DNA from 2 places in the Microbacterium sp. NPDC012755 genome. Region 1 is predicted to be linked to the other one. Evidence: riboswitches for the same ligand, from Rfam matches in the RefSeq annotation. Region 1 holds a riboswitch; the other holds the start of a gene.

Region 1 (15,257 bases):
CTCGACGGCGTCCTTCTCGGATGCCGCGTGCTGCACCTCGATCGTGATGTCGTGGCTCGCCCCCTCGGCGTCGCCCTGCAGCTTGACGGCGAGCTCCTGGCAGACCTCGGAGAGCGCGGCGGCGAAGTCGTCGAGGTCGGGGGCCACCTCGGACGCCCCGTTGGCGAGCAGCGTCACCTGGTCGTTGGTCGACATGCAGCCGTCGGAGTCGAGACGGTCGAACGTCTGACCGGTCGCCCGGCGCAGCGCCTCATCGGCCTCGAGCGGTTCGAGGACGGCATCCGTGGTGAGCACGACGAGCATGGTGGCGAGACCGGGGGCGAGCATCCCCGCGCCCTTCGCCATGCCGCCGATGGTCCAGCCGTCGCGGCTCACCACCGCGGTCTTGGCGACCGTGTCCGTGGTCATGATGGCCTGGGCGGCGGCGTCCCCTCCCTCGGAGGAGAGTTCGGCGATCGCCTGCGCGGTGCCGGCGAGGACCCTCGAGCGGAAGACCTCGTCACCGGTGCCGATGAGTCCGGTGGAGCACACGAGCACATCCCCCGCACTGACGCCGAGGAGCTCGGCCGCCTTCTCGGCGGTCTGGTGCGTGGTCTGGAAGCCGAAGCTGCCGGTGAAGCAGTTCGCCCCGCCCGAGTTCAGCACGACGGCCTCGACGACGCGGTCGGCGACGGCCTGCTGCGACCAGATGATGGGGTTGGCCTTGGCGCGGTTGCTCGTGAAGACGGCCGCTCCGACCTTGCGCGGGCCGCGGTTGACGACCACGGCGACGTCAGGCTTTCCCGTGCTCTTGAGGCCTGCGGCGACGCCGGCCGCCTCGAATCCTGCAGGTGCGGTGACACTCACGGTGCGACTCCGTTCACGGAGAGGGCGCGGTCTTCGGGGAAGCCGAGCGCGATGTTCATGGACTGGATGGCGGCACCGGCGGTGCCCTTGACGAGGTTGTCGACCGCGGTGACGACCGTGACGCGGTTCGCGGCGCGGTCGATCGCGAGTCCGATCAGCGCGGTGTTCGCCCCGAGCACGTCGGCCGTGCGCGGGAACTGCCCCTCGGGGAGCAGCTGGACGAAGGTCTCCCCCGCATAGGCGCTCTCCCACGCGTCGCGGATCTGCGCGTCGGTGACGCCCTCGGCGATCGGAGCGGTGGAGGTGGCGAGGATGCCGCGCGACATCGGGACGAGCACGGGCGTGAAGGAGATGCGGATGCCGTCGGCCTCTGCCCCGGACGCTGCGGCGAGCGCCTGCCTGATCTCCGGGATGTGGCGGTGCGTGCCGCCCACCGCGTAGGGGTTGGCGGTGCCGAGGATCTCGCTGCCGAGGAGGTTCGTCTTGAGGCTCTTGCCCGCGCCGGAGGGGCCGACCGCGAGCACGGAGACGATGTCTCCGGGATCGATCACTCCCGCGGCGACGCCGGGCGCCAGGCTGAGGCTCACGGTCGAGGCGTTGCATCCCGGTGCCGCGATGCGCGTGGCGCCGCGCAGGTTCGCCCGCTGCTTCCCCTCACCGACGGGCAGCTCGGGAACACCGTACGCCCACGGCTCGTGGAAGTCGCCGCCGTAGAAGGCGTCCCACGACTCCTTCGAGGTGAGCCGGTGGTCGGCGCCCGCGTCGATCACGAGCGGCACCGAGCCGAGCGCGTCGGTGTACTGCCCAGACTGCCCGTGCGGCAGGGCGAGGAACACGATGTCGTGCCCTGCCAGGATCTCGGGTGTCGTGTCCTGCAGCGTGAGATGGGCGAGCGAGCGCAGGTGGGGCTGATGCTGGATCAGCGGCTGCCCTGCGTTCGAGTGCGCGGTGACGGTGCGGATCTCGATGTCGGGATGGGCGGCCAGGAGGCGCAGAATCTCGCCGCCTGCGTAGCCGGATGCGCCGGAGACGGCGACGGAGTACGTCATGCTTCTACCTTAACGGTGGGAGGGTCGGAGGCCTGAGCGGCGACACCGGCACTCGACCGCCGTGCGTGCACAGGCAGGAGCGCGGGGTCGCCTAGAGTCGGCGGCCGCCGCGGCGTCGGCGCACAGCGATGACGCTCGGAGCGAGCGTCAGAGAAGCGGTGGCGGCCGAAGACATGTCGCGACAGTAGCGCGAGCGCCGCGGCATCCGCAAATCCTGCGCGTCACACGCCCTGCGGGATCGGCGCGGCGAAGAAGGCGAGCTCGTGCGCGCTCGCGATCTCGAAGGCGCGGAGCATCCTCCCTCTGCGCGAGGGCGACGATGCCGCCGCGGCCCGCGACACGTACGCGATCGCCGTCTCCGTCGCGGCTTCGAAACCGGGGTCGGCGTAGGTCGCGAGCCAGGACGCGTACGGATGCCGTGGATCGCGGGCGTACTCCCCGAACTCCCCCGCGTGCAGACGCCGACCGAGGTCGGTGTAGAGCCAGAAGCAGGGCAGGATCGCCGCGATGAGCTCGGCATAGTCGCCCCCGAAGGCGACGGAGCGCAGGTGATCGAGGTAGGCCGTCGTGGTCGGGGCGGGCGCGGCGGCGAACGTCTCCTGGCCGACGCCCGTCGCGGGGGTCAGCCAGGAGGCGTGCAGCTCGAGCTCCCCGACGATCGCCCCGTGTGCGGACTCCGCCCAGAACGCCTGCTCCGCCGACGACGGCGCCAGGCGGGACGCCTCCGCCAGCACTCTGGCGTACTCCCGCAAGTACAGCGCGTCCTGCGCGAGGTAGAACACGAAGGCATCGCGATCCAGCGTGCCGTCGGCGAGGGCACGGATGAACGGGAGCTCGTCGATGCCGGAACGGATGCCGGAGATGCCCTCCCACCAGTCCGCGCGGACCTCACCGGGGGTGGGTCGGGTGTCGAGACCACCGCGGGACCAGAGGCCTGCGAAGTGGTGCACCGGGCCGTGTCCGCGTCCGACACGGAGCGCATGGCTCTCACGCAGCGCCTCCCGCAGCCAGGTGCGCGCTCCGGCGACGGCATCCGCCGGGCTCTCCCCCCGCGCGAGCAGCGTAGCCAGCGCGGAGGACAGCGAGCAGCCGGTGCCGTGCGTGTGCGGGGTGTCGATGCGGGCGCCGGAGAACTCGCGCCGCACCCCGGCGCCGATCAGCGCGTCTGGGGTCTCCGCACCGGTGAGGTGCCCGCCCTTGACGAGCACCTGGGCGCCGATCTCGGCCGACAGCTCCTCCGCCGCGGCGAGTGCCTCCTCCCAACCTGTGATCCGACGGGAGGTGAGCACGGCGAGCTCGGTGAGATTGGGGGTGACGACGTCGGCACGGCTCAGCAGTCCGCGCAGCGCGTGCTCGGCCGCCGCGTCGAGCAGGCGGTCCCCGCTGGTGGCGACCATGACGGGATCGATCACGACGATCGGCGGGCGCACCCGGTCGAGCCAGTCAGCCACGGCGCCGATGACCTCCGCGTCGGCGAGCATGCCGATCTTCACGGCGTCCACGACGATGTCGGCGGAGATCGCGTCGAGCTGCGCGCGCAGGAACTCCGTCGGCGGCACGTGCACGGCGCTGACGCCCTGCGTGTTCTGCGCGGTGAGAGCGGTGAGGACGGCCATGCCGTATCCCCCGTTCGCCGCGATCGACTTCAGGTCCGCCTGGATGCCCGCCCCTCCCGACGGGTCGCTGCCGGCGATGCTGAGCACACGCGGCACCCCCGCTGCACGCCAGCGGCGGAGGAATCCTCGCGCCGCCGCTGCCGGATCATCGGCGGCGCACAGGGCCGACACGACCGCGAGACCGGCGGCGCCCGCCTCGCGCAGGGGCTCGGCGTCGTCGATGCCGACGCCGCCGATCGCCACGCACGGCAGCGGAGTGGCCGCAGCCACCGCCGCGAAGCCCTCGATGCCGAGTGCCGGCGGATGGTCGGGCTTGGTGCTGGTCGGTCGGATGACGCCGACGCCGAGGTAGTCCACTGTGCCCTCCGGCAGCTCTCCGAGTGCGGCGAGGTGCTCAGGGCTGTTCGCGGTGAGACCGATGAGGGCGTCGGGGCCGAGTGCGGCACGGGCGCGCAGCACCGAGGAGTCCCCCTGTCCGAGGTGCACGCCGTCGACGCGGGCGCCCGCGGTACGAGCGGCGAGCGCGGCGTCGAGACGATCGTTCACGACGAGGAGCGCTCGACCGTCGATCACCCGGGAGAGCTCGACGAGCTGCGCGGTCGTCTCGGCGTCCGTCGCCCGCTTGTCGCGCAGCTGCACGATGCGCACTCCCCCGTCGACGGCCATCCGCACGGTCTCGACGACGCCGCGTTCTCCGCACAGCCCCGGATCGGTGACGAGGTACAGGGAGAGGTCGGCGATCACAGCGCGCCACCCTCGACGCGCGCCGCTCCGGCGAGATCGTCAGGGTGCACGGCGGCGAGCGCATCGAGCAGTGCGACCGCGAAGCTGCCCGGGCCTGCGGATGCCGCAGCGGCGCGCTCGGCGGCGATCGTGTAGACGAGGCTGGCCGAGGCGACCGCCGTGAGCGCATCGGCTCCCGTGGTCCGTGCGGCCCCGAGGAACGCAGCCATGACGGCGCCGAGAGCGCAGCCGCCTCCCGTGACCCTGGTGAGCAGCTCGTGCCCGTTCGCGAGCCGCAGCACGCGCTCCCCGTCGGTGATCAGGTCCACCGGCCCCGACACCGCGACGATGCTGCCGAAGCGCGAGGAGAGCGCGACCGCGGCGTCGGCGGCGGCATCCGTGGTGTCGGTGGCGTCGACCCCTCGACCGCCTGCGCTGAGACCGGCCAGTGCCAGGATCTCCGAGGCGTTGCCGCGGATAGCCGTCGGGCGCAGCGCCACGAGCTCCTGCGCCAGCGCCGTGCGCACCGGGAGCGCGCCGATGGCGACGGGGTCGAGCACCCAGGGCGTGCCGGACGCCGCGGCTCCGGCCGCCGCCTCCAGGCTCGCCGCTCGCTGCTCGGGGTTCGGCGTGCCGAGATTCACGAGCAGGCCGGAGGCGACGCCGGCGAACATCCCGGCCTCGCCGACGATGTCGACCATCGCGGGGGCCGCGCCGACGGCGAGGAGCACGTTGGCCGTGAACCCGGTGACGACGGCGTTGGTGATGCAGTGCGTGAGAGGAGGCGTCTCTCGCAGCACCCCCAGCAGCGTGGCGGCCTCGGAGACGAGGTCGGAGGCGGATGCAGGACGCAGAAGATCGCTCATGCGACATTCCCTTCGCTAGTGCTAACTAGATCAGGTTCGACGGGTCTGTTCTCAGCCGCGGATGCGGCACCCCGTGTCACTGCTCGCAGTCTAGCGAAGAGCGCGGATCACCCGAGCTCGGCGAGCAGCTCCAGCTCCTGGGCCCGGGTGAGCCCCGCGCGCCGCTCGCGGTCGACGCCGCGTGCTCGTTCGTCCGCGAGAACCGCGTCCACGGTGTCCCCGAGCGGACGCAGCGTCCCGCCGTCGGAACGATAGGCGGCGTTCGAGCGCGTCATGAAACCGGTCATCTCCGCCGGCAGCCACAGCGGCAGCGAGCGCTCCCCCATCCAGTACTCGACACCGTGCTCCACGAGCCACTCCTCCTCGGCGGACACCGTGTCGCCGTCGTGCCCCGCCGCCGCGCGGAACAGTGCGAGCACCTCGCCGAGCGCATGCTCGTCGCCGACCGTGTTCACCGCACCGGTCGACGTCGTGGCGGCCACGTACGCCGCGAGGTCATCGACGTCGATCACCTGCGTCGTGCGCCCCTCGGTCGGTGGCAGCAGCACCGTGCCGTCGCCCGCGCGGTCGAACGCCGCGGCCCAGTATCCGAAGCGATCGCTGGGGTCGCCCGCGCCGACGATGAGTCCGGGGCGCACGATGAGCGTCCGGTCTGCGAGCGTGCGAACCGCGTCCTCCGCGGCGACCTTCTGCGGACCGTACTCGTACTCATCCCCCGGTTCCGCGGCGATGTGCAGCGGAGCGGACTCGTCGGCGCCGACCGTGACGTCGTCGGAGTAGGCGGACATCGACGAGACGTACGTCCAGCGTGCGGCTCTGTCTCCGAGCGCCGCGACGGCGGCGACGACATGGTCGGCACGGGAGGAGATGTCGATCACACGGTCCCAGTCACGCACGGCCGCCTCCGCGTACGCGTCGGGATCATCCCGGTCCGCCCGCACGAGAGCAGCCCCGCTCGGCCCCGTGCGTGTGCCACGGGCGAGGCACGTGACCTCGACGCCGTCGTCGATCAGCCGTCGCGCGATGCGCCCGGAGAGCCAGCCGGTTCCGCCGAGGATCAGAGCAGTCGTCATGCGTCCATGTCATCAGCATCCGCTTCCGCGCGGAAGCCCGTTCCGCCCAGAGCAGAGCACAGACACCGCAGCGGAGCCGACCTCAAGGGCGCCGCAGCTCCTCCAGGCCGCGAAGCTCGGGGAGGGTCCACGTCGGGTCGGGGCGCCACGCGACCCACTCCGGGTCGAAGGGCCAGTCGCCGTCGTGGAAGGACTGGATCGCGGCATCCGCATGCCTCTCGATCTGCGCGGCCTGCTCGCGGGTGAGGCGACCCTGCACGATCGCCGCGGCGACCTCGTCTTCGTCCTTGAGATGAACCGTGCGGTCCGCCGCGATCCAGACGTCGAGGATGTGATCCGAGGAGTAGGTGTCGCGGTCGGTGCGCAGATGGGCGTTCTCCAGATTCACGTACCAGCCGTCGAAGCGCCAGTCGCCGTCATCCGCGTGCGTCCAGAACAGGCACACCGACCAGGGTGCTCCGGCCGGAGCGATGCGCAGGCTGCCGCCGCCCCACCATGCCTCGACGATCCTCGTGCGGCCGTCGAGCCAGCGCCGCTCCAGCGGGATCGAGCGCACGCGCTCGCCCGTGACCGTCCCCTGAGCCTCCTGCAGCGTGCCGGAGGCGAGCCAGGCCACGAGCCCGCGCTCATCGTCGCGCACGACGCGCATGGGGCTGATCGTCGAGGGGTCTCCCGGCTGCCAGCCGGGCGCCCGGTAGTGCCAGTCGATCTGCTCTCCGGGCGCGAGGAACGGACCATCGCCGAGCGGGCGGACGCCCTCGGGAACGGCCGCCGGGGTGCTGTGCGGGAGGATGCTCATCCCGACACGCTACCCCGGCGCCGTACCGGAACCGGGCTCAGTCGCGCAGCGCGGCGCCGAACCGTTCCGCCGCGACCGCGACACCGGCGAGCTTGGCCTCCGTGGCCTCCGCCGCGGTCAGCGTGCGGTCGTCGGCGCGGAAGCGCAGCGCGAACGTGAGGCTCTTGGACCCCTCGGGAACGCCCTCGCCGCGGTAGTCGTCGACCAGGCGCAGGGACTCGAGCATGGGCCCCGCCCCTTCGATGAGAGCGGCACGGACATCCCCAGCGGGGACCTCCGCGGGCACCGTGAGCGAGACGTCCTGCGTCGCCGCGGGGAAGGTCGACAGCGAGGCCGCGACCGTTCCTCCCCCGGCGAGCGAGAGGATGCCGTCGAGATCGAGCTCGAGCACCGTCGCGCGACCGGGCAGGTCGGCGTCCTCGGAGACCGCCGGGTGCAGCTCGCCGACGTAGCCGACCTCCACATCCCCGATGCGGAGCGCACCGGCACGGCCGGGGTGGAGCGCGGCGCGCTGCGTCTGCACCACGTCGATCTCGACGCCCGCCGCCGCGGCGATCACGCGCACGGCGTCGAGGGCCTCGGAAAGACCGGCCGCCTCGGCCGCTCGGCCAGGCTGGCGCGCCGACACGTTGCCCGTGAACAGCGCCGCGACGTGACGGTGCTGCGGCGGGATCGACGCGTTCAGCTCTGCGAGCGTCTCGTCCGACGGACGCACGCCGAGCGGCGGCACCTCGTCGGTGCCGTAGACAACGCCGGGTTCGGGCAGGAAGACGACGCCGGTCTCGAAGATCGCGAGGTCCGTGAAGCCGCGCGAGATGTTGCGATGCGCGATCTGCAGCAGTCCGGGGATCAGCGAGCGTCGCAGGTACGGCGCCTGGCCGTCGAGGGCGTTCGCCAGGCGGATGCTGGGCAGGTGCTCGCCCGCGGCGGAGCCGTGCAGATCGTTCTGCGCCTCGTTCGTGAACGGGAACGCGGACGTCTCGACGAGTCCTGCGGATGCGAGCGCGTTCGCGACGCGGCGGCGACCCTGCTGGTGCGCGGTGAGTCCGCGGCCGGAGGGCGGCGTGGGCAGCACCGACGGGATGCGGTCGAGCCCGTGGATGCGCGCGACCTCCTCGGCCAGCGTCCACTTGTCCGTGAGGTCGGGGCGCCAGGTGGGCGGAATGACCGTCCAGCCGGCGTCGGTCGCGGTGACCTCGGCGCCGATCGTCTCGAGCGCGCCCGAGATCTCGGCATCCGTGTAGTCCACGCCGATGAGCCCCTCGACGAAGCCCGCGGGCAGGTCGATCTCGCCGACGAAGACCTCGGCGAACAGCGCGCCACCCTCCTCGGTGAGCGTGCCGCCGGCGAGCTCGACCATGAGGTCGGCGGCGCGGCGGGCCGCGACGAACGGGATCAGCGGGTCGACGCCCCGCTCGAAGCGCTTGGATGCCTCGCTGGGCAGCTTGTGACGACGTGCCGAGCGCGCGATCGTGACCGGGTCGAACGTCGCCGCCTCGATGAGGACGTTGCGCGTGGTCTCCGTCATCTCAGTCGTGCCGCCGCCCATGACCCCGGCGATGCCGATGGGGCCCGAGTCGTCGGTGATCAGCAGGTCAGAGGCGTCGAGCGTGCGCTCCTGGCCGTCGAGCGTCGTGATCTTCTCGCCCGCGGAGGCGCGGCGCACGGTGATGCCGCCGCTCAGGGCGTCGAGGTCGTAGCCGTGGAGGGGCTGGCCGAGCTCGAGCATCACGTAGTTCGTGATGTCGATGAGCACGCCGAGGGAGCGCATGCCGGCGAGGGTCAGACGCGCGATCATCCAGGGCGGCGTCGGACGCGACGGGTCGACCCCGCGCACCACGCGGGTGACGAACTCGCTCGCACCGACGCGTCCGCGCACGGGAGCCTGGTCGTCGATGATCGCGGTGTGACCGGTGCCCGGCTGAAGCTCGGCGAAGTCGCGCTCGGCGGGGTCGCGGAACGCCGCCCCCGTCGCGTGCGAGTACTCGCGAGCCACTCCGCGGAGCGAGAAGGCGTAACCGCGGTCGGGGGTGACGTTGATGTCGACGGCGACGTCATCGAGGCCGAGGAGCGCGATCGCGTCGGCGCCGACGGGCGCATCGATGCCGAGGTCGGAGAGCACGACGATGCCGTTGTGCTCATCACCCAGGCCGAGCTCGCGCGCCGACGCGATCATGCCGTCGGACACGTGTCCGTAGGTCTTGCGCGCCGCGATCGGGAATGGACCGGGCAGCACGGCACCCGGAAGCGTCACGATCACCTTGTCGCCGGCGACGAAGTTGTGCGCACCGCAGACGATCCCGCGGATGCCGCCGTTCGCCTCGCCCACGTCGACCTGGCACCAGTTGATCGTCTTGCCGTTCGACTGCGGCTCGCCCTCGAGCGAGACGACCTGTCCGACGACGACGGGACCGGTGATGTCGAAGCGGTGGACATCCTCCTCCTCGAAGCCGACGCGCACCATCGCCGCGAGGACGTCCTCGGGCGTGGCATCCGCTGCCAGATCGACGTACTCACGCAGCCACGAAAGCGGGACGCGCATCACACCACCATCCCGTACTGCTCGCTGAATCGGATATCGCCCTCTGCCATGTCGCGCATGTCCTGCACGTCGCTGCGGAACATGAGCCCGCGTTCGACGCCCATGCCGAAGGCGAAGCCGCTGTAGACGTCGGGGTCGATGCCCGCCGCCCGGAGCACGTTCGGGTTGATCATGCCGCAGCCGCCCCACTCGATCCAGCGCGCGCCGCCCTTGAAGGTCGGGTGCCACAGGTCGAGTTCTGCGGAGGGCTCGGTGAAGGGGAAGAAGTTCGTGCGGAAACGCGTCTTGGCCTCCGGTCCGAAGAGCTGACGCGCGACGTGGTCGAGCGTGCCCTTGAGGTGCGCCATCGAGATGCCCTTGTCGACGACGAGGCCCTCGAACTGCGTGAACACCGGCAGGTGCGTCGCGTCGAACTCGTCGGTGCGGTACACACGGCCGGGGCAGAGCACGTAGATCGGCACGTCGCGGTCGAGCATGGACCGCACCTGCACGGGGCTCGTGTGGGTGCGCATGACGAGGTGACGCGAGGCCGGGTCGACGTAGAACGTGTCCTGCTCCTGGCGCGCCGGGTGGTCGACGTCGAAGTTCAGGGCGTCGAAGTTGAACCACTCGTGCTCGAGCTCGGGGCCTTCCGCGATCTCCCACCCCATGCCGACGAAGATGTCGGAGATCTGCTCGCTGAGCAGGGTGAGCGGATGCCGGGCGCCGACGCGCGTGCGGGACGGCACGGCGGTGATGTCGACGCGCTCCGATTCGAGCCGAGCGGCGACCTCGGCCTCGGCGAGCTCGGCCTCCTTGGCGGCGAGCGCCTGGGTGACCTGGCCGCGGCCCTGGCCGACCAGCTTGCCGAACGCCGCCTTGTTCTCGGGGGCGACCTGCCGCATGGACGCGTTCAGGACCGCGAGCGGCGACCCCTCGGCGACGTGTGCGGCGCGGGCCGCCTTCAGCTCGGTGGTGTCGCGCGCCGCCCCGATGGCCTCGAGGGCTGCGGCGACGGCGGCTTCGACCGCTTCTGGGGTGATCTCTGGAGACTCAGACACGAGAGTCGAGTCTACCGGGGGCACGCCGCCGCGCCGTGCGGCTCACAGACCTTGGGCGCCGGAGTTGCTCCCGTCGTGCTTCCCGGCCCGGCTCTGCAGTGCGATCACCTCGGTCATCGTCGACTCGTCGTCTGCGGCCGCGTTGTGCGCGACCGCGACCTGCTTCGGCGAGCGCTTCGCGCGGCGCTGGAGCCGGTAGGCGATGTAGGAGAGCACGAGACAGACCGCCACGTACATCGAGCCGCCGACCATAGCGGCCTGGATCAGTGGAGATCCGTAGGGCGCCTGGTTGCCGATCTGGTTGATCACATACAGCAGCTCCTGATACGTGATGATGAACCCGAGTGCGGTGTCCTTCAGCGCGACGACGAGCTGAGCGATGATCACAGGCATCATCGCGCGAATGGCCTGCGGCAACAGGACCAGCTGCATCACACCGCTCTTGCGCAGGCCGATGGCGTAACCGGCCTCCCGCTGCCCCCTCGGGAGCGACTCGACGCCGGTGCGCAGCACCTCGGCGAGCACGGACCCGTTGTAGACGATCAATGCGATCACGACGGCGAAGTACGGCGGCATCTTCACGCCGATCACGGGAAGACCGTAGTACAGCAGCATCATGAGAACGAGCACCGGAACAGCTCGCAACACCTCGATGATCCATCTGACCGGCTCACGCACCCAGGCATGGTCGGAGAGACGCCCGATGCCGAGGATGAAACCGAAGACGAGCGATCCGACGCCCGCCGCGGCGAAAGCTCCGAGGGTGCTGAGCAGACCCTGCCCGAACCGCACCCAGACCGCGGAGAAGGTGAAGATGTTCCACTTCTCCGCGCTGAACTGCCCGGTGACGTAGAGCCGCCATGTCACCCAGCCGAGAGCGGCGAGAACGACGAGTACGGTGAGGACGCCGATGATCCGGTTCCGGGCGATCGCCCTGGGTCCAGGGACGTCAAAGAGTACAGAGCTCATCGAGCGATCCTCCACTTGTTCTCGAGGTAGCGCTGCAGCCAGCCGAGCAGCAGGACCAGTGCCACGAAGACCACCATGACCCAGAGCAGAACCACCAGCGCGTTCTCACCCACCTCACTGAGTGACGCGCGGATCGTGCCGAGATTGACGACCGAGAAGCCGGCCGCGACCGTGGTGTTCTTCATGAGGGCGATGAGCACGCTCATCATGGGAGGCACGACAGAACGCGTAGCCTGCGGCAGCACGACGAACCGCATGACCTGCCCGAAGTTCAGGCCGATCGCCCGCGCCGCCTCCGCCTGCCCGACCGGGACCGTGTTGATGCCGGCCCGGAGTGCTTCGGCGACATAGGTGGCGGTGTAGACGCCGAGCGCGACGATGGCGAGCAACGTGTAGTTCATCCGCTCGCCTACGAGGATCGGCAGGCAGAATGCGAAGAAGAACATCACGAGGGTCAGCGGCGTGTTGCGAATCCAGTTCACGTACACGCCGCCGACCGCCCGTGCGATCGGCACCGGGGACACCCTCGCTGCTCCTACGACCAGCCCGAGCACCAGGGCGATGAGCCCACCGCCCAGGAACAGCACGATCGTGCCCCCCAGTGCTTCTCCCCAGAGATCGAGGTTGTCTGTAATGACTCCCACTGCTGCTCCTGTCGATTCGTGTGCTCGTGCTGCCCCTGCCGATCAGCGGGCGGCCGAGGATATCGGCCGCCCGCGGGAACTCAGCCGACCGGGTCGATCTTGGGCTGAGTCGCCTTGACCCCGGATGCGCCGAGGTTGTTGTCGAAGATCTGCTGCCAGACGTCGCCGCCATCGGTCAGCTGCGTGTTGAAGTACTCCACCAGTGCGGTGTCGCCCTTGGCGACGCCGATGCCGTAGCGCTCCTCGCTGAACGGCTTGCCGACGACCTTGATCTTGTCGGGGGCCTGCGCCGCGTAGCCGATGAGGATGGCCTCGTCGGTGGTGACGGCATCCACCTGCCCGTTCTTCAGGTCCTCCACGCACTTCGAGTACGTGTCGTACTCCTTGGTCGGAACCTCAGGGTAGTTCGTCTTGATGTTCTGGATCGGCGTCGAGCCGGTCGCGGAGCACACCGTCGTCGACGAGCTCAGGTCGTCGACGCTCTTGATCTTGCTGTCGGAGGCGACGAGGAGGCCCTGCCCGGTGACGAAGTACGGGCCGGCGAAGGAGATCTGCTCCTTGCGCTTGTCGGTGATCGAGTAGGTGCCGACATAATAGTCGATGTCACCGTTCACGATCGCCTGCTCGCGGTTCGCCGACGCGATCGCCTGGAACTCGATCTTCTCGGGGTCGACGCCGAGGGATGCCGCCATCCAGCGGGCGATGTCGACGTCGAAGCCGGTGCGCTCCCCCGTCACCGGGTCGAGGTAGCCGAGACCGGGCTGGTCCTCCTTGACGCCGACCTTGACCGTGCCGGAGGACGAGATCCTGTCGAACGTCGGGCTGCCGTCGATCTTGACGTCGGTCGCCACCGTCCACGGCGTGCTGCTCGTCGACGGCTCCTCCTCGGTGCCTCCGCCGGTTCCGGTGCTGGTCGGGGTGCCGCTGTTGCAGGCCGTCAGCGCGAGCAGCGCAGCCGCCGCGATCCCGATTCCTGCCAGTGTCCGTGTGCGTCGCATGTGCGTCTCCTTCGTGTGCTGTGTGTGCAGGGTGGAAAGGTCAGTGGGTGAGGAGCTTCGAGAGGAAGTCCTTGGCGCGGTCGCTCTTCGGGTTCGTGAAGAACTCCTCCGGCGTCGCCTCCTCGACGATGCGCCCGTCGGCCATGAAGACGACGCGGTGGGCGGCCTTGCGGGCGAATCCCATCTCGTGCGTGACGACGATCATCGTCATGCCCTGCTGGGCGAGCTCGATCATGACGTCGAGCACCTCGTTGATCATCTCGGGGTCCAGCGCGCTGGTCGGCTCGTCGAACAGCATCACCTTCGGATGCATCGCCAGCGCACGGGCGATGGCCACGCGCTGCTGCTGACCGCCGGAGAGCTGCGCGGGGAGCTTCGAGGCCTGCTTGGCCACGCCGACACGCTCCAGGAGCTCCATCGCCTCCTTCTCGGCGTCGGCCTTCTTGATCCCGCGGACCTTGATGGGCCCGAGCGTCACGTTCTCCAGGATCGTCAGGTGCGCGAAGAGGTTGAACGACTGGAAGACCATGCCGACGTCGGCGCGGAGGGTCGCGAGCCCCTTGCCCTCGGCGGGCAGCTCCTTGCCGTCGATGCGGATGCTGCCGCTCGTGATCGTCTCCAGGCGGTTGATCGTGCGGCAGAGCGTCGACTTGCCGGAGCCGGAGGGCCCGATCACGACGACGACCTCGCCCTGATCGACCGTGAGGTCGATGTCGGTCAGCGCCTGGAAGTCGCCGTAGTGCTTCTGCACGTTCTCGACCACCACAAGGGCGTTACCAGAGGTCATGTGTTCTCCAAACTCGCAGGGTGGTCAGCGGTGCTCGATCGGGGGTGCTCTCCCAGAGAGCTCATGCGCGCCACCCGTCCCCACGGGCGTCTGAGTTCTCCATCGAATCGTGCGCGACCGACCTCACGATGGCAGAGCGCGACGAGCGGTGTCAGACTTCTTGAGGGTTTCTTGAGGCTCGTAACACGGGTGTTACCCAACGGACACAGAACGACGCGCGTGCGGCGCTCCGCGGCTCAGTTCCTGGTGTCCCGGTAGTACGTCAGCGCACCCGGATGCAGCTCGACGGGCTCGGTGAAGATCGCCTGCCTCCGGTCCAGTCGCGCGGCGACCGGCACCTCCTGAGCGATGCGGGAGCGGGCGTCGAAGAGGGTGGAGACGATGTCCTCCACCACGGCATCCGGCGTGTCCGTGGCGGTCATCAGGAAGTTCGGGACCGCCATCGTCAGCGTCGGCTCCTCGATGCCGTAGGTGCCGGCCGGGATGTCGGCTGGTCGATACGCTCCTGAGTGGCTCGCGTTCACGCTGTTGACCCAGGCCTGCTCCACCGGGAGCAGCCGCACGGGAGTGTTCTCCGCGAGCTGGGCGATCCCCGGAGTGGGCAGGCCGCCCACCCAGAAGAAGCCGTCGATGTCCGAGCCCTGCATGGCGTCGATGGACTCGGCGAGTCCGAGCTGCGGGTCGCTGATCGTCGTGGCATCCACCCCCGCGGCCTCGAGGAGCCTCGTGGCGATCACGTGCACGCCCGAGTTCTCGGCGCCCAGGGAGATGCGCATGCCGGCGAGGTCACGCACATCGTCGATGCGGGAGTCGGCGCGCACCACGATGTGCAGATACTCGTCGTAGAGCCGCGCCACGGCCTTCACGGCGAGGGGCTCCTGGAACACCCCGGTCCCGGCGACGGCGTCGGCCGCGGCATCCCCCTGCGCGAACCCGACGACGGCCCGTCCGGAGGCGATGCGCAGCAGGTTGTCCACCGAGCCGTTGGTCTCCGCGACGGTCACGGGAGTCCCGAGGCGGGTGGAGAGCTCTCCCGCGAGATGCTCCCCGTAGTCGTAGTAGACGCCCGTCGTGCTCCCCCCGGCGATCACGGTGCTGCTCGTGCTCCACTCGTCGCTCGGCGCGCTGCAGCCGCCGACGCCGACGGCGACGGCTGCAGCGGCGATCAGCGCGACGACTCCGCGCAGGCCTCTCCTCATCGGACGGCTCCGTCCGGGATCCACAGCGACACGAGCAGCCCCCCGTCGTCCGGCGCCTCCACGCTCAGCTCTCCGCCGATCGAGGCGAGGAGGTCGGTGGCGATCG
Region 2 (15,257 bases), on a different contig from region 1:
GATCCCGCTCGCAGCCCCCGTCACGAGCGCGGTCCTCCCGCCCAGATCGGTGCCGTGCGCGGTCCCCAGCTTCTTCGTCACATGTGCAGAGTAGTTCAGTTCCCTGGGTTAGCGAATGTGCAAAACTGCACAGATGATGGCGCATTTCCCTGCACCGCCGCTGAGCGCTGACGACCTCCTCGTGCTCCTCGCCGTCGCGCGCAGCGGGCGGTTCACCACCGCCGGCCAACGCCTCGGACTCAACCACACCACGATCGCCCGCCGCATCGCCGCACTCGAGGCGCAGCTGGGCGGCCGCGTGCTCTCGCGCGACGGCGGCAGCTGGGAGGTCACGCCGCTCGGGACCCGCGCGCTCGCTGCGGCCGAGGCCGTGGAGCAGGCGCTGGGCGGGCTCGACGACGGCGGCGGTGATCGCATCGAGGGCCTCATCCGTCTCTCGGCGACCGACGGCTTCAGCGGCTTCGTCGCAGCCCCGGCGATGGCGGCGCTGCAGCAGCGGCATCCGGGCATCGCCCTGGAGATCGTCACGGGCACCCGACAGGCCTCGCAGCAGCGCGGTGCCGCCGACCTGGAGGTCGTGGTCGGGCGACCCCAGGTACACAGAGCCAAGGCCGTGCACCTCGCCGACTACGCGCTCGGCCTCTACGCGAGCAGGGACTTCCTCCGCCGGCATCCGACGCCCGCCTCCCCCGACGACCTCGTCGGTCAGCCGCTCGTGTACTTCATCGAGTCGATGCTGCACGTCGACTCGCTCGACGACGCCCGCCGCGTGGTGCCCGGGATGACGGATGCCGTCGCCAGCACCAACGTGTACGTGCACGTCGATGCGACCAGGGGCGGTGCCGGGTTCGGGCTGCTGCCGGTCTTCCTGGCCGATCAGCACGACGATCTCGTGCGCGTGCTGCCGGAGCGGATCGAGCAGCGCCTGCCCTATTGGCTCGTCACACGGCCCGACGCCCTGCAGCAGCGCTCCGTCGCCGCCTTCCTGGAGGCCCTGCACGAGCGCCTCGACGACGTGAGGGGCGTGCTGGTCGGCGAGGCCTGACCCAGCTCCCGCGGCCCGGGGCCCGGGGGCCGGTCAGGCGGGGAGCATGCGGCGGATGCTGGCGGCGCAGGCGGCGAGCGCCGCGTCCAGGGGGAAGTGACCAGCGGCGCAGAGGGTGCCGAGTCCGTGCACGAGACCCCAGATGCCGAGGACGTCTTCGGCATCCGCGAGGCCGGCGGCGATGGATGCCGCCCCGAGGAGCTGTTCGAGCTCGACGATCAGCGGGCCCATCGTCGCGCTGGGCTCCCCCGGGATGCAGACGGTCGGATCGTAGACGACGTCGAAGCCGTGCGGATGCTCCACCGCGAAGCGCAGGTACGCAGAGCCCCCGGCGATCAGCGCCGCGACCGGATCCGGAGCGCCGGCGACGGCGGAGCGGACGGAGTCGACGAGCTCGGCCATGCTGCGCTCGGCGAGCACCTTCAGCAGCCCTCGCCGGTCGGCGAAGTGGTGGTACGGCGCGTTGTGGCTCACGTCCGCGGCACGGGCGACCTCGCGGAGGCTGATCTCCTGCGCCGGCTTCTCGGCGAGCAGCTGCATCGCGGCGCTCTCCAGCGCATGAGCGAGATCGCCGTGGTGATAGCCCGACCGAGAACTTGACACGAGCAACATCCTCTCGTATCTTGACACTGTCCAGCAAGTTGACACTGTCCAGATAGGAGACGCGATGTCCACCGCACTCGTCATCGACGGCCACCCCGACGCCCGATCCCTCACGGCCGAACTCGCCCGCCGCTACGCCGCCGCCCACGGAGACGCCCGCGTGCTCGCGCTGCGCGACCTCGACTTCGACCCGTCGCTGCGCTACGGATACCGGGAGCGCATGACCCTCGAGCCCGATCTCGTCGACGCCAAGCAGGCACTGCACGCGGCGGAGACGATCGTGGTGTTCACCCCGCTGTGGTGGGGGTCCGTCCCCGCGATCCTCAAGGGCTTCTTCGACCGCGCGCTGCTGCCCCAGCAGGAGTACCGCTACACGCGGCTCGGCCTGCCGGAGGGGCTGCTCGACGCCTCGTCCGGGCGACTGTTCCTCCTCGCGGACACCCCGTGGTACCTCGCACCGTTCACCGGGCTCCCCGCGCAGACCCACGTCGCCCGCGGCACGATGCGGTTCTGCGGCATCCGCTCGGTGCGGACGCACCGGATGCTCGGGGTCAAGGACGCGACACCCGCCCGCATCTCCGCCTGGCTCGAGCAGGCCTCAGCCCTCGGCCGCCGCGACGGCGCCCGCGCTGCGGCGCGGGCCCAGGGCACGATCCCGGCGATGACGCCACCCGAACTGGCCGAGAGCACGGCATCCTGACGTCGACACGACGCGCAGAGGGTCACAACTCCTCACGGTTCCGCCGTGCGAGCGCAGAACGGGCCGGATCCGCGAGGATCCGGCCCGTTCTTGAGGAGTTGTGAACCTCTCACCGGCGGGTCGACGAGGCCGGCGCCGAGTTCACGCGAACTCGCCGATCGCACGGCATCCTGACGCACACGACCCGTGCACTCGCCGACTGCATGCGAAGTCGGCACACCTGGGAGGGATGCCGCGTGGCTCAGGCCATCGCGGCCGACGCGGCCTCGTCCTCCGTGGTCGCGACGAGCTGACCGCAGGCGCCGTCGATCTCCTTGCCGCGGGTGTCGCGGAGGGTCGTCGGGATGCCGGCGTCGTTGAGTCGCCGCACGAACTCGTTCTGCACCGAGGGCTCGGACGACGTCCAGATCGAACCGGGCGTCGGGTTCAGCGGGATCGGGTTGACGTGCACCCAGCCGCGACCGCGCTCGTTGAGCTTGTCTGCGAGCAGGTCGGCACGCCACGCGTGGTCGTTCATGTCCTTGATGAGCGCGTACTCGATCGAGACGCGACGACCGGTCTTGGCGTAGTACTCGTACGCGGCGTCGAGCGCCTCGTCGACCTTCCAGCGGGAGTTCACCGGGATGAGCTCGTCGCGCAGGTGGTCGTCGGGCGCGTGCAGCGAGAGCGCGAACGTCACAGGGATGCCCTCGTCGGCGAGCTTCTTGATCGCCGGGACGAGGCCGACCGTCGAGACCGTGATGCCGCGGGCGCTCATGCCCAGGCCGTCGGGCTGCGGCGCGACCATGATGCGCACGGCGTCCATCACCCGCTTGTAGTTCGCGAGCGGCTCCCCCATGCCCATGAAGACGATGTTCGAGACGCGCTCCATCGAGTGGTCGTCGGCCTTCTTGCCGCCGAGGCCGCCCTCGGCGATCAGACGGTTGGCGCGCACGATCTGCTCGATGATCTCGGCGGTCGACATGTTGCGCGTGAGTCCGGCCTGACCGGTGGCGCAGAACGGGCAGTTCATGCCGCATCCGGCCTGGCTCGACACGCACAGCGTGATGCGGCCCGGGTAGCGCATGAGCACCGACTCGACGAGCGCGCCGTCGTGCAGGCGCCACAGGAACTTGATCGTGTCGCCGCGGTCGGTCTCCAGGCGGCGCACCTCGGTGAGCAGCGGCGGCAGCATGCCCGCGACGAGGTCGCCGCGGATACCGGCGGGCAGGTCGGTCATCTGCTCGGCATCCGAGGTGTAGTGGCGGAAGTAGTGGGTCGCCAGCTGCTTCGCGCGGAAGCCGGGGAGCCCCAGCTCCTTGACCTTCTCGACGCGCTCCTCGGGCGTGAGGTCGGCGAGGTGCACAGGCGGCTTGCCGCGCTTGGGGCTCGCGAACTGCAGCAGCGGACGCCCCTCGGCATCCTTCTGCTGGGTCCAGCCCTCGGTCGCGGGGCGCACCTGCGGAGCCTTCGTCTCTCGGATGCCTCCCTGCGGGGACGCGGATGCCGGTCGCGTCTGGCGCGTGCGGGGAGTATCGGTCATGGACTCAAGGGTACGCGGTGGCGGGTGGGAAGGCCCTGGGGCCGCGAGACTCGCCTGCATAGACTGAGCCCGTGGACTCCATCATCGTCGTCATCGTCGTCGCGGCCGTCGTCGTGGTGGGCATCGTCATCGTCGCCGCCGCCCTGCGCGGCATGCGCCCGAAGGAGCCGGAGGCGCAGGTGTACCGCCCCTCGCCGACCACGGCGCGCACGGCCCCCGCGACCTCGTCGATGAGTCCGACGTCGGGCCTCACTCCGCAGGTCGTGGCGGACATCGACCGGCTCGTCGCGTCCGACCAGAAGATCCAGGCGATCAAGCTCTACCGCCAGAGCACCGGCGTCGGCCTGAAGGAGGCGAAGGACCGCATCGACCACTGGTCGATCAGCACCACCGCGCCGCACGCCGCCGCCGTCTCGCACGCGAACGCGACCCGCACCTCGATCACGCCGTCGTCGATCCGCGCCTCTCTGCCCGCGTCGGTCGCGGCGGACATCGACAGGCTCCTCGCCGAGGGCGCGAAGATCACCGCGATCAAGGCTCTCCGCGAGCACACCGGGGTCGGCCTCAAGGAGGCCAAGGACGCGATCGAGGCGTGGACTCCCGGACGGTAACACCGTCAGCTTCATTTGGTATACCAGAAGCATGAGAACCGGACGGATGCTGCAGGCGTTCACGATCGCCGCGGTGACACTGCTCGGCGCGACGGCGTGCACGGCATCCGCTCCGCCGTCCACGACGCACGCCGAAGGATCCGCCATGACCGCCGCCACCCACGACCTCCTCGCCGCCGCCTCCGAGGGGGATGCCGACGCCGTGCAGGCCGCCCTCGATGCGGGAGCCGAGATCGAGGCCCGCGGCGACGGCGGCATGACCGCGCTCGTCGCGGCGACCAAGAAGAACCACGTGGAGGCCGCCCGTGCGCTCATCGACGCCGGCGCCGACGTGAACGCCGCAGACGACATCCAGGACTCGGCCTACCTCTACGCCGGCGCCCGCGGACACGACGAGATCCTGCAGCTGACCCTGGAGAACGGCGCCGACCTGGGGAGCACCAACCGCTTCGGCGGCACGGCGCTCATCCCCGCGTCCGAGCGCGGGCTGCTCCGCACCGTCGAGATCCTGCTCGACGCGGGGGTCGACCCGAACCACGTCAACGACCTGAACTGGACGGCACTGCACGAGGCGATCGTGCTCGGCGACGGCTCTGCGCGCTACGCCGAAGTCGTGCGGGCGCTCATCGACGGCGGCGCCGACGTGTCGATCCGCGACGGCGACGGCGTGCTCCCCCGCGACCTCGCCGCCTCCCGCGGCTACGACGCGATCGTCGCCGAGATCGACCGGTGACCGACCTCAGCGCGTGGGCCTGGGCCACGCTCGGCCTCGCCGCGGTGATCACCGGCCTCTCGAAGGCGGCGATCCCCGGCGGCTCCACCCTGGCCGTCGTGCTGTTCGCCGCCGTGCTGCCCGCACGCACCTCTACGGCGGCGATGCTGCTGCTCTTCATCGTCGGCGACGTCTTCGCGCTGATCGCCTACCGCCGGCACGCGCACTGGCCGACGCTGCTGCGCCTCGCCCCCGCGGTGATCGCCGGCCTCTTCGTCGGCTTCGCGTTCCTCGCGCTGGCCGGCGACGGCCTCGTGCGCAGGGCCGTCGGAGTGATCCTGCTGGTCATGATCGCGATCACGCTGTGGCGCCGTCGGCGGGAGGACCGCCGGGATGCCGTCGCCGCCCCGCGCAGCGGCATCCTGCTCTCATCGACCTACGGCGCGCTCGGCGGCTTCACGACGATGGTCGCGAACGCGGGCGGCCCGGTGATGTCGATGTACTTCCTGGCCACGCGCACCCAGGTGCAGGTGTTCCTCGGCACCTCCGCGTGGTTCTTCGCGATCGTGAACCTCGTGAAAGTGCCGTTCCTCGCGGGTCTCGGACTCTTCACGCCATCCGTGCTGCTGATGGACCTGATCCTCGCGCCGCTGGTCGTGGTCGGCGCGCTGGTCGGACTCCGCATCGCGCGGCGCATTCCGCAGGCGCTGTTCGACCGCCTCGTGATCCTCCTGACGGTCGTCGGCTCCGTGTACCTGCTGTTCTAGCGCGCCCGCTCGAGCACGCGCCTCGCACGCCCCCGCACGCCCGGCACGCGCCGCGCACTCGCACGCCCCGCACGCGCGAGCACTGAGGGGTCACATACGGTCGAGTTCAGCGGCCTGCATCCAACCTTTCCTGACCCCTCAGCACCAGAAACGCGCGTCCGCGCCCGCACGCACTCGCGCGCGAGGCTCAGAGGAAGATGTCGGGGAAGAGACGGTCGTCCGGGGTGCCCGGGACCGCGGCGTATCCCGAGAAGTCGGTGATGCCCTCCGCCTCCAGCACGTCTTCGACCACGAGCGTCTGTCCGGTGTACTCGGCCGCGGGCTTGAGCAGCACCGCGTACGCGGCATCCGCGTAGATGTCGGCCGTGCGGCTGGCGGCCATGACCTTGTCGCCGCCGAGCAGGTTCTGCACCGCGGCGGTGGCGATGGTCGTGCGCGGCCACAGCGTGTTCGCAGCGATGCCGTCGCGGGCGAACTCCGCGGCCAGTCCGAGCGTGACCATCGTCATGCCGAACTTCGCGAGCGTGTAGCCGGTGTGCGCGCCGAGCCACTTGGGCGTCGGGTTCAGGGGCGGCGAGAGGGAGAGGATGTGGGGGTTCGCGGCGTCCTTCAGGACGGGCACCGCCGCACGGGACAGCATGAACGTGCCGCGCACGTTGACGTCCTGCATGAGGTCGTACTTCTTGGCGCTCAGGTCGAGCGAGCGCGACAGGTCGATGACGCTGGCGTTGTTGATGACGATGTCGATGCCGCCGAACTCGCCCTGGGTCTTCAGCACCGCCTCGGTGATGTCGTCGTCGTCGCGCACGTCGCCGACGATCGGCAGCGCCTGGCCGCCCGCGGCGCGGATCTGCTCCGCCGCCGTGTGCACGGTGCCCTCGAGCTTCGGGTGCGGGGTGTCGGTCTTCGCGAGCATCGCGATGTTCGCGCCGTCCGCCGCGGCCTTCAGCGCGATGGCGAGCCCGATGCCGCGGCTGCCGCCCGACATCAGGATGGTCTTTCCTGCCAGTGTGCTCATGTCTCTCCTCGATTCCTGATTCCGGTCGCAGACCCGGTCGAGGTTCCGGAGGAACGTCGACCGGTTTGGCGACCGGCACAGCTCTTCTGGGGGTGTTTACTTCGGCGCCATCCGGATCGCGCCGTCGAGGCGGATCGTCTCGCCGTTGAGGTAGCCGTTCTCGATGATCTGCTGCGCGAGGGCGGCATACTCGTCGGGGCGGCCCAGCCGCGAGGGGAACGGCACCTGCTGGCCGAGCGAGTCCTGCGCGGCCTGCGGCAGGCCCATCAGCATGGGGGTCTCCATGATCCCGGGGGCGATGGTGCAGACGCGGATGCCGTAGCGGGCGAGCTCGCGGGCGACCGGGATGGTCATCGCGTGGACGCCGCCCTTCGACGCCGAGTAGGCGGGCTGGCCGATCTGGCCGTCGAACGCGGCGACGCTCGCGGTGTTGATGATCACGCCGCGGTCTCCGGACTCGGTGGGCTCGTTCTTCGCGATGACCGCGGATGCCTGCGACAGCACGTTGAACGTGCCGACGAGGTTGATGCGGACGACCCGTTCGAAGTCGGCGAGGACGGCGGGGTTACCCTCGCGGTCGAGCACCTTGGCCGGCGGAGCGATGCCCGCGCAGTTCACGACGATGCGCAGCGGCGCAGCGGCCTGCGCGGCGGCGACAGCGGCCTGCACCTCATCGGCGCTCGTGACGTCGGCCGCGACGAACAGCCCGCCGAGCTCCTCCGCCAGCTCCGCGCCCTTCGAGGAGGCGAGGTCGACGATGGTGACGTGGGCGCCGGCCGCGGCGAGACGCCGTGCCGTCGCGAGGCCGAGACCCGAGGCTCCGCCCGTGATGAGCGCGCCCTGTCCGGTGATCTGCATCTGGAGTTCTCCTTCGAACGTCGTTGCAACCGCTGGTGATACGCGGTCTCAGTGTACGTGACTCGTAGTGTCACGGCATCCGTCGTCGGCGTCCTTGCCGAAGCGACCGTGGGTGGTGTGTGCTGGACGCATGGAACTGCGTCGCAAGCGAGCCTACGACACCGCCTCGGCCGACGACGGCTTCCGCGTGCTCGTCGATCGGCTGTGGCCCCGAGGCGTCTCGAAGGAGCGCGCCGCCGTCGACCTGTGGGCGAAGGACGCCGCGCCGAGTCCCGACCTCCGCCGCGACTGGCACGCGGCTCCCGACGACGAGTGGGACGTCTACGCCGACCGGTACCGCGCGCAGCTCGCGCACGAGTCGGCGGAGGCGCTGCGCGATCTCGCCGCCGCTCTGCGCCCGCATCCGGTCGTCACCCTCGTGTACGCGGCGCACGACCCGGTGCACAACCACGCCGTCGTGCTGGAGGAGGCGCTGCGGGCGCAGGGCAGGATGGATGCGTGAGCATCCCCTCCCTCGATCTCCCCGTGCCCGCACGGGTCCGCGAGCTCGCGGGCGGCGCAGGTCTCGAACCGGTGTGGGTGAACGGCATCGGCGGGCTGACCTTCCGCACCGACGACGGCCGCTACATCAAGTGGGGACCGCACGACGCCGAGGCGAGCATGCGGGACGAGGCCGAGCGGATGCGCTGGGCACGCCGGTGGATCACCGTCCCCGAGGTGATCGAGCAGGGGCAGGATGCCGAGCACGAGTGGCTCGTCACGGTGGCGCTCGATGCACGCAGCGCCGTGGATCCCCGCTGGCATGACGATCCGGAACGGGCCGTGCGCGCGGTCGGCGAGGGCCTCCGGATGCTGCACGAGAGCCTTCCCGTCGACGAGTGCCCGTGGGAGTGGAGCGTCGCAGGTCGCATCAGCGGCGCCGCCGCGCGCGGTGTGATCGTGCCGGAGAAGCTGCGGACGCCCCCTCCGGTCGACAGGCTCGTGGTGTGCCACGGCGACGCCTGCATGCCCAACACGCTGCTGGACGATGCGGGCCGCCCCGTCGCGCACGTCGACCTCGCCGCGATCGGAGTCGCCGACCGGTGGGCGGACATCGCCGTCGCCGCGATGAGCACGAAGTGGAACGCCGGCCCGGGCTGGACCGACACCCTCGTTGAGGCGTACGGCGTGGAGCCCGACCGGGAACGGCTCGCCTACTACCGGCGGCTGTGGAACAGGACCTGAGTCACGACGCCCCGCCCGCGCCGATGACGAAGTTCCAGGACCCGGTCGCGACGGCGGCGGCGATCGCGACGAGCGGGATCACCGCACACGCGAGCAGGAGCGCGGTGTCGCGTCGAGTCCACACCGATTCCCGTGCCCACGACCGCGGACCCGTTCCCCCGAATCCCCTGGCCTCCATCGCCGTGGCGAGCGAGGAGCCGCGGCGGATCGCGAGCACGAACAGCGCGAACGCCATGCCGAGGGTGCGGCGGATACGACCCTGATCGGCGACGCCTCGCGCCCTCCTGGCGAGCGCGAGAGCCCGCCAGTCGTCGGCGAGGAGTCCGAGCATCCGCATTCCGGCGAGGGCTCCGACGACGAAGCGCGCGGGCAGCCGGAGCCGCTGCGCCAGATCGTCGGCGAGGTCGGTGGGATCGACCGTGACGAAGAGCACCACGGAGGGCAGGCCGATCGCCAGCACGCGCACCGCGGTGGCGGCGGCGAGCGCGAGCGATCCGTCGCTCACCCTCATCAGCAGCCACTCGAAGTGCACCTCGCCGCTCTGCGCTCCGTACAGGGCGATCGTGACCGCGCTCAGCGGCGCCGCGATCCAGAGCACCGCGGTGCGGGTCCAGAACTCGCGTGCGCCGAGGCCGGCGAGCAGCAGCAGCGGGATCTCCAGGACCAGGGCGACGGATGCCGACACCACGTCGATCGAGAGGATGAGCGGAACCGCGATGAGCAGCGCCGCGGCGAGCTTGGCGAGCGCCGAGCGCGGAGCGATGGGACCGCGGCGCTCGATGCGGGCGGTGAGCGGGTCGATCATGCGCCCACCTCGAGCCTGCGGGCGTGCAGAGCGCGCAGCACGGCCTCATCGTGGCTGATCGCGACGATCGCGGCGCCGTCGTCTCTCAGGCCCGCGATGATCGCGACGAGCTCGGCCCAGGTCGTGGCGTCCTGCCCGAACGTCGGCTCGTCGAGCACGATCATCTGCGGGCGAGTGGCGAGAGCGGCGGCCACCGTGAGACGACGCTTCTCCCCTCCGGACAGCGTGTACGGGTTCGCCTCGGCGAGCGCGGTCAGCCGCAGACGCTCCAGCAGCTCGTCGGCACGTCGGGCGATCTCCGCCTCGTCCAGCCGCAGAGCGCGGGGGCCGACGGCGAGCTCCTCCCGAACGGTCTTCGCGAGGAGCTGGTGCTCGGGGGTCTGCAGCACCGTCGCGATGCGGGTGAGCAGCGCGCGGGACGTCCAGCGGAAGGGGTCGTCTCCCGACCCCGACGACAGCGCCGCCGAGGCGACGACCCGCCCGCTCTCCGCTGGGATGAGACCCGCGAGCGTGAGCCCGAAGGTCGACTTGCCCGCCCCGTTGGGGCCGGTGATGCCGATCGCCTCCCCCGCGTGCACGTCGAGGTCGAAGGGACCGGCGACCGGGATGCCGCGGCTGCGCGCCACAGTCAGGGCGTGCGCCCGCAGCAGGAGCTCACCCGGTCCGTGCGCCGGCGGAGGGGGAACGGCCGGCGGATGACCGGGCACCCAGACCCCGGAGGCGGCGAGCTCGGCGCCGCGCGCGCCGAGCACCTCGTCGGGAGTCCCGTCTGCCAGGACGACGGTGCCTTCGGGCTCCGCGCCGAGCACGATGACCCGGTCGACCAGGGGCAGCCACACGTCGATGCGGTGCTCGATCACGACGAGGGTCGCCCCGGTCGCGTCGAGGGCGGCGGCGACCGCATCCCGCACATCCCGCACCCCCTCGGGGTCGAGGTTGGCGGTCGGCTCGTCGAGCAGGATCGCTCCGGGGCGCATGGCGATCACGCCCGCCAGCGCCAGCCGCTGCTTCTGCCCTCCCGAGAGTGCCGCTGTCGAGCGGTCGAGGGGCACGTCGAGCTCGACGGCATCCATCGCCTCGCGCACCCGCGGCCAGATCTCCTCGCGGGGCACGCCGAGGTTCTCGCATCCGAAGGCGATGTCGTCGCCGACCCTGGCGAGCATGGTCTGCGTGTCGGGGTCCTGCAGCACCATCCCGACGCGGCCCCGGCTCTCCGTCGCGGGAACGCCGTCGACGAGGAGCGCTCCGTGCGTCTCCCCCTCGTCGGCGCCGCCGAGCACGCCACCGAAGCCCTGCAGCAGCGTGGACTTGCCCGAGCCGGAGGCGCCGAGCAGAAGCACCCGCTCCCCCGGCTCGATTCGCAGTTCGACCTCGCGCACGGCCCAGCGCAGCCGGGTGGCGTAGCGCCATCCCCAGCCGCGCGCATCGAGCGCGGCGGGGTTCACCCGGGCGATCACACTCGTGCGGTGACCTCGCGGCCGGCCGCGAACCGGCTCAGGGCGCCGGTGGCGGCGAGTCCGCGGGCGATCAGCCAGGCGCCGAGCCCGGCGATCACCGCACCGGAGATGGTCGTCGAGGAGATGTAGACGGCGGTGAAGAGCGTGTCCGCCCCCGGGTACCAGAGGATGCGGTCGTTGATGCCGCACGCGAGCCCCGCGCCGGCGCCGGCCAGCATCGCGACGGGCAGACGCCAGACGCCGTACAGGAACACGAGGAAGATCAGCTCGGCGCCGATGCCCTGCACGAGTCCGGAGACGATGGTCAGCGGCCCCCACGCGTTGCCGATCAGCGCCGAGATGATCGCGGCGACCAGTTCGGTGTAGAGCGCGGCGCCGGGTTTGCGGACGATCAGCCCGCCGAGGACGCCGGCGATCAGCCACGGACCGGCGAGCAGTCCCTGGACGCCGGGGAGCAGCGCCTCGAGGGCCCCGCTCGGGGTCACGTATCCGACGTTCCAGAGCAGGAAGATCGCCGCGCAGGCGACGGCGACGACGCTGGCCACGACGATGTCGACGACGCGCCACCGCCAGAGCTGGGCGTTGCGCAGGCCTGTGGCCGTGGATGCCGCTTCGGTGCCGGACCGGTGCGTGGACGTACTCATCTGAACTCCTCCCTGCGCCGGCATGATCCGGATCAGGTTCGACGGTCGAAGCGCGATTCGCTCCCTCTCAGCCCGGCTCGCCGGACTCCCGTGGTTGTGCTCTCGATCATACCCAGTGCCGACACTCCGCGCTCCCCTGTTGCGGCACCGCGGTTCTCACGGGAGAGTTCGGTACCGTAAGCAGGTGACCGCTCCTGACTCCGCCGAGGCCACCGCTCCCCTGGGCGATGCCCCGATCGACGCCGCCGCAGACGCGGACACGTCGGCCATCGACGCGGAGCTCGACCGGGTCCCAGCGATCCCGGATGCCGCGGCTCACGACTCCGAACTGGAGCAGCTGGTCGCGGACGCAGAGGCCCCCGCCGCTCAGTGGGCGAGCGAGGGCGGAGCGGCGACCGCGCTCACCTGGGTGGATGCGGCATCCGTCGCCGACCACTCCCCGACGGCGACGCTCGACGGCGATCAGGTGCGCGAACCAGGGGCCGCGCTCTGGACGGGCGCCCGGCTGCGCCCCGCCGCGGCGGGTCCAGGCGTGCTCGTGCCGATCGGCATCCTCGCCGCACTGGCCGCCTCCTACGCGGGCACGACCCTGCTGTGGCCGCTGCACGAGGTCGCGCCGACCGTGAAGACGGCGGAGTTCCAGGCGACGGCCGCTCCGGCAGCGGCCATCACGTGGCCGACGCAGGGCAGCGCGGCGGTCGGCATCCAGGGCATCGGAACGGTCGCCTCGTCGCCGGATCCGGCCGTCATCGCCAGCATCACCAAGGTGGTCAGCGTGCTCATGGTGCTGGATCAGATGCCGCTCGCCGTCGGCGAGCAGGGCCCGTCCTTCTCGTTCACCAAGGCCGACAGTCAGTCGTATCTCGCGTACAAGCGCAGCGACCAGTCGGCGCTCGACGTGCCCGTCGGGGGTTCCCTGACGGAGTTCCAGATGCTGCAGGGCATCCTGCTCGGCTCGGCGAACAACTACATCGACCGCCTCGCGAAGGAGATCTGGGGCTCGGACAAGGCCTTCGCCGACGCCGCGGCGACCTGGCTCAGAGATCGCGGCATCCAGGGCATCACGATCCTCTCGCCCTCCGGATTCGACGAGCGCAACACGGCGACCCCCGAGGCGCTGATCGCCGTGGCGGAGCGGGCGATGCAGAACCCCGTGTTCGCGGGGATCGTCGGCACGCCCTCGGTCGAGTTGCCGGGCGCCGGACTCGTGAAGAACACGAACGGGATGCTGTCGGACTCCGGTGTGGTCGGCATCAAGACCGGCACCCTTCACGAGAGCTGGAATCTGCTCACCGCGAAGGACGTGGTCGTCGACGGCACGACCGTGCATCTCTACGCCTCGGTGCTCACGCAGGCCGATGACGACATGCGTCTCGCGTCGACGCGATCCCTGTTCTCGCAGGTCGAGGACGCGCTGCAGGCCGAGACCCCCGCGGTGGCGAAGGGAACCGTCGTCGGAGAGGTGGACACCCTGTGGGGTGCGTCCACCGAGATCGTGACGGATGCCGACGCCGAGGTCGTGCTGTGGGACGCCGCCGCGGCGGAGGCGACGCCCGAGTTCGACCTGGGCGAGAAGAGCAAGGCGGGCGCCGAGGTCGGCACGTTGACCGTCGCCGGCCCCCTCGACACGGCGACGACGACGCTCACTCTGAAGAAGAAGCTCGAGGGGCCCAGTGCCTGGTGGCGTCTCACCCACCCCCTGGAGCTCTTCGGTCTGACCTCCGACAAGCGCTAGTCGGAGCCAGGCACACAGGCCCAGGGCGCACGGCCCCAGGTCGCACGCGAAAGCCCCGCCCCGAGTGACCGGGGCGGGGCTTTCGCGGTGAACTCAGGCCCTGTTGTCGCCGGAGTCCGATCGCTCGATGAGCGACTCCGCCGAGGCGACCTCCGCTGCCGGACTCTGCGCGCCGACCGAGGCGCCGACGCGCGCGGCATCCGCCTCGGCCTCGGCGTCGCCGGTGACGACCACGGGGGTCGTTCCGGTGAGCGCCGCCTCGGCGTCGATGTCGGCCGCGGCCTGCTCGAACTGCGACTGGTACAGACGCCAGTAGGCGCCCTGCGCGGCAATGAGCTCGTCGTGCGTGCCCTTCTCCACGATGTCGCCGTGCTCCATCACGAGGATGAGGTCGGCGTCACGGATGGTCGACAGGCGGTGCGCGATGACGAAGGACGTGCGTCCTTCTCGGAGCGCCGCCATCGCGTGCTGCAGCAGCAGCTCGGTGCGGGTGTCGACCGCCGACGTCGCCTCATCGAGGATGAGGATCGACGGCTGCGCGACGAACGCCCTGGCGATGGTGATGAGCTGGCGCTCGCCGGCCGAGACGTTCGACGCGTCCTCATCGAGGACCGTGTCGTAGCCCTCGGGGAGAGCGTGCACGAACCGGTCGACGTATGTCGCCTTCGCGGCGGCGAGCACCTCGTCGTCGGTCGCCGTGGAGCGGCCGTAGCGGATGTTCTCGCGGATGCTCCCGGCGAACAGCCACGGATCCTGCAGCACCATTCCGGTGCGCGAGCGCAGGTCGTCGCGGGTCATGTCCGCGATGTCCTGCCCGTCGAGCAGGATGCGTCCGCCGCTGAGCTCGTAGAACCGCATGATCAGGTTGACCAGCGTGGTCTTTCCCGCGCCGGTCGGGCCGACGATCGCGACGGTCTGCCCTGGCTCGACCTGGAACGACAGGTCGGTAATGAGCGGACGGTCCTCCGAGTAGGAGAACGCGACGTTCTCGAACTCGATGACGCCCTTGCCGTCGACGACCGTGGGGGCGTCGGCGGCATCCGGCTCCTGCTCGTCTTCGTCGAGCAGCTGGAAGACGCGCTCCGCGGATGCGGTTCCCGACTGCACGACCGCCGCCATGCCGCCGAGCTCTGCCAGCGGCTGGGAGAACTGCTGCGAGTACTGGATGAACGCCTGCACGTCGCCGAGGCGCAGCTGGCCGTTGGCGACCATGAGGCCACCCAGCACCGCGAGGGCGGCGTAGCTGAGGCTGCCGACGAAGGTCATCGCGGGCATGATGATGCCCGAGAGGAACTGCGCCTTGAACGCCGACTGGAACAGCTCCTCGTTCTCGACCTGGAACTTGTCGAGAGCATCCTGCTCGCGTCCGAAGACCTTGACCAGCGCGTGGCCGGAGAAGGCCTCCTCGACGCGGGCGTTCAGGCGTCCGACCTTGCGCCACTGCTGGCCGAAGGCCTTCTGCGAACGCGGGCCGATGACGCCGAAGATGACGCCCATCAGCGGGAGCGCGATCAGGGCGACGAGCGCGAGCTGCCACGAGATCGAGAACATCATGA

Evidence for each region. A riboswitch is a leader RNA that binds a small molecule or an ion and turns the genes downstream of it on or off. The one in region 1 is predicted to bind thiamine pyrophosphate.
Region 2: another riboswitch for thiamine pyrophosphate. It lies ahead of ACFY5A_RS03185 (ECF transporter S component); the one in region 1 lies ahead of thiM (hydroxyethylthiazole kinase).

The regions. Positions count from the first base shown of each region.
Region 1 is NZ_JBIBCT010000002.1:259,071-274,327, reverse strand. Features, by position in the region: gene argJ (bifunctional glutamate N-acetyltransferase/amino-acid acetyltransferase ArgJ) at 1-846, opposite strand, end outside; gene argC (N-acetyl-gamma-glutamyl-phosphate reductase) at 843-1,895, opposite strand; gene ACFY5A_RS18475 (bifunctional hydroxymethylpyrimidine kinase/phosphomethylpyrimidine kinase) at 2,117-4,255, opposite strand; gene thiM (hydroxyethylthiazole kinase) at 4,252-5,100, opposite strand; TPP riboswitch at 5,090-5,184, opposite strand; gene ACFY5A_RS18465 (NAD-dependent epimerase/dehydratase family protein) at 5,208-6,173, opposite strand; gene ACFY5A_RS18460 (DUF402 domain-containing protein) at 6,256-6,972, opposite strand; gene pheT (phenylalanine--tRNA ligase subunit beta) at 7,010-9,514, opposite strand; gene pheS (phenylalanine--tRNA ligase subunit alpha) at 9,514-10,554, opposite strand; gene ACFY5A_RS18445 (amino acid ABC transporter permease) at 10,597-11,523, opposite strand; gene ACFY5A_RS18440 (amino acid ABC transporter permease) at 11,520-12,167, opposite strand; gene ACFY5A_RS18435 (glutamate ABC transporter substrate-binding protein) at 12,248-13,165, opposite strand; gene ACFY5A_RS18430 (amino acid ABC transporter ATP-binding protein) at 13,206-13,952, opposite strand; gene ACFY5A_RS18425 (TAXI family TRAP transporter solute-binding subunit) at 14,189-15,151, opposite strand; gene ACFY5A_RS18420 (HAMP domain-containing sensor histidine kinase) at 15,148-15,257, opposite strand, start outside.
Region 2 is NZ_JBIBCT010000001.1:659,153-674,409, forward strand. Features, by position in the region: gene ACFY5A_RS03115 (3-hydroxybutyrate dehydrogenase) at 1-81, opposite strand, end outside; gene ACFY5A_RS03120 (LysR family transcriptional regulator) at 134-1,045, shown strand; gene ACFY5A_RS03125 (TetR/AcrR family transcriptional regulator) at 1,079-1,657, opposite strand; gene ACFY5A_RS03130 (NAD(P)H-dependent oxidoreductase) at 1,713-2,348, shown strand; gene rlmN (23S rRNA (adenine(2503)-C(2))-methyltransferase RlmN) at 2,590-3,870, opposite strand; gene ACFY5A_RS03140 (ribosomal protein L7/L12) at 3,942-4,481, shown strand; gene ACFY5A_RS03145 (ankyrin repeat domain-containing protein) at 4,513-5,214, shown strand; gene ACFY5A_RS03150 (sulfite exporter TauE/SafE family protein) at 5,211-5,960, shown strand; gene ACFY5A_RS03155 (NAD(P)-dependent oxidoreductase) at 6,148-6,978, opposite strand; gene ACFY5A_RS03160 (SDR family NAD(P)-dependent oxidoreductase) at 7,075-7,836, opposite strand; gene ACFY5A_RS03165 (DUF488 domain-containing protein) at 7,967-8,338, shown strand; gene ACFY5A_RS03170 (phosphotransferase) at 8,335-9,060, shown strand; gene ACFY5A_RS03175 (energy-coupling factor transporter transmembrane protein EcfT) at 9,062-9,865, opposite strand; gene ACFY5A_RS03180 (ABC transporter ATP-binding protein) at 9,862-11,322, opposite strand; gene ACFY5A_RS03185 (ECF transporter S component) at 11,319-11,966, opposite strand; TPP riboswitch at 11,957-12,068, opposite strand; gene ACFY5A_RS03190 (D-alanyl-D-alanine carboxypeptidase) at 12,151-13,701, shown strand; gene ACFY5A_RS03195 (ABC transporter ATP-binding protein) at 13,795-15,257, opposite strand, start outside.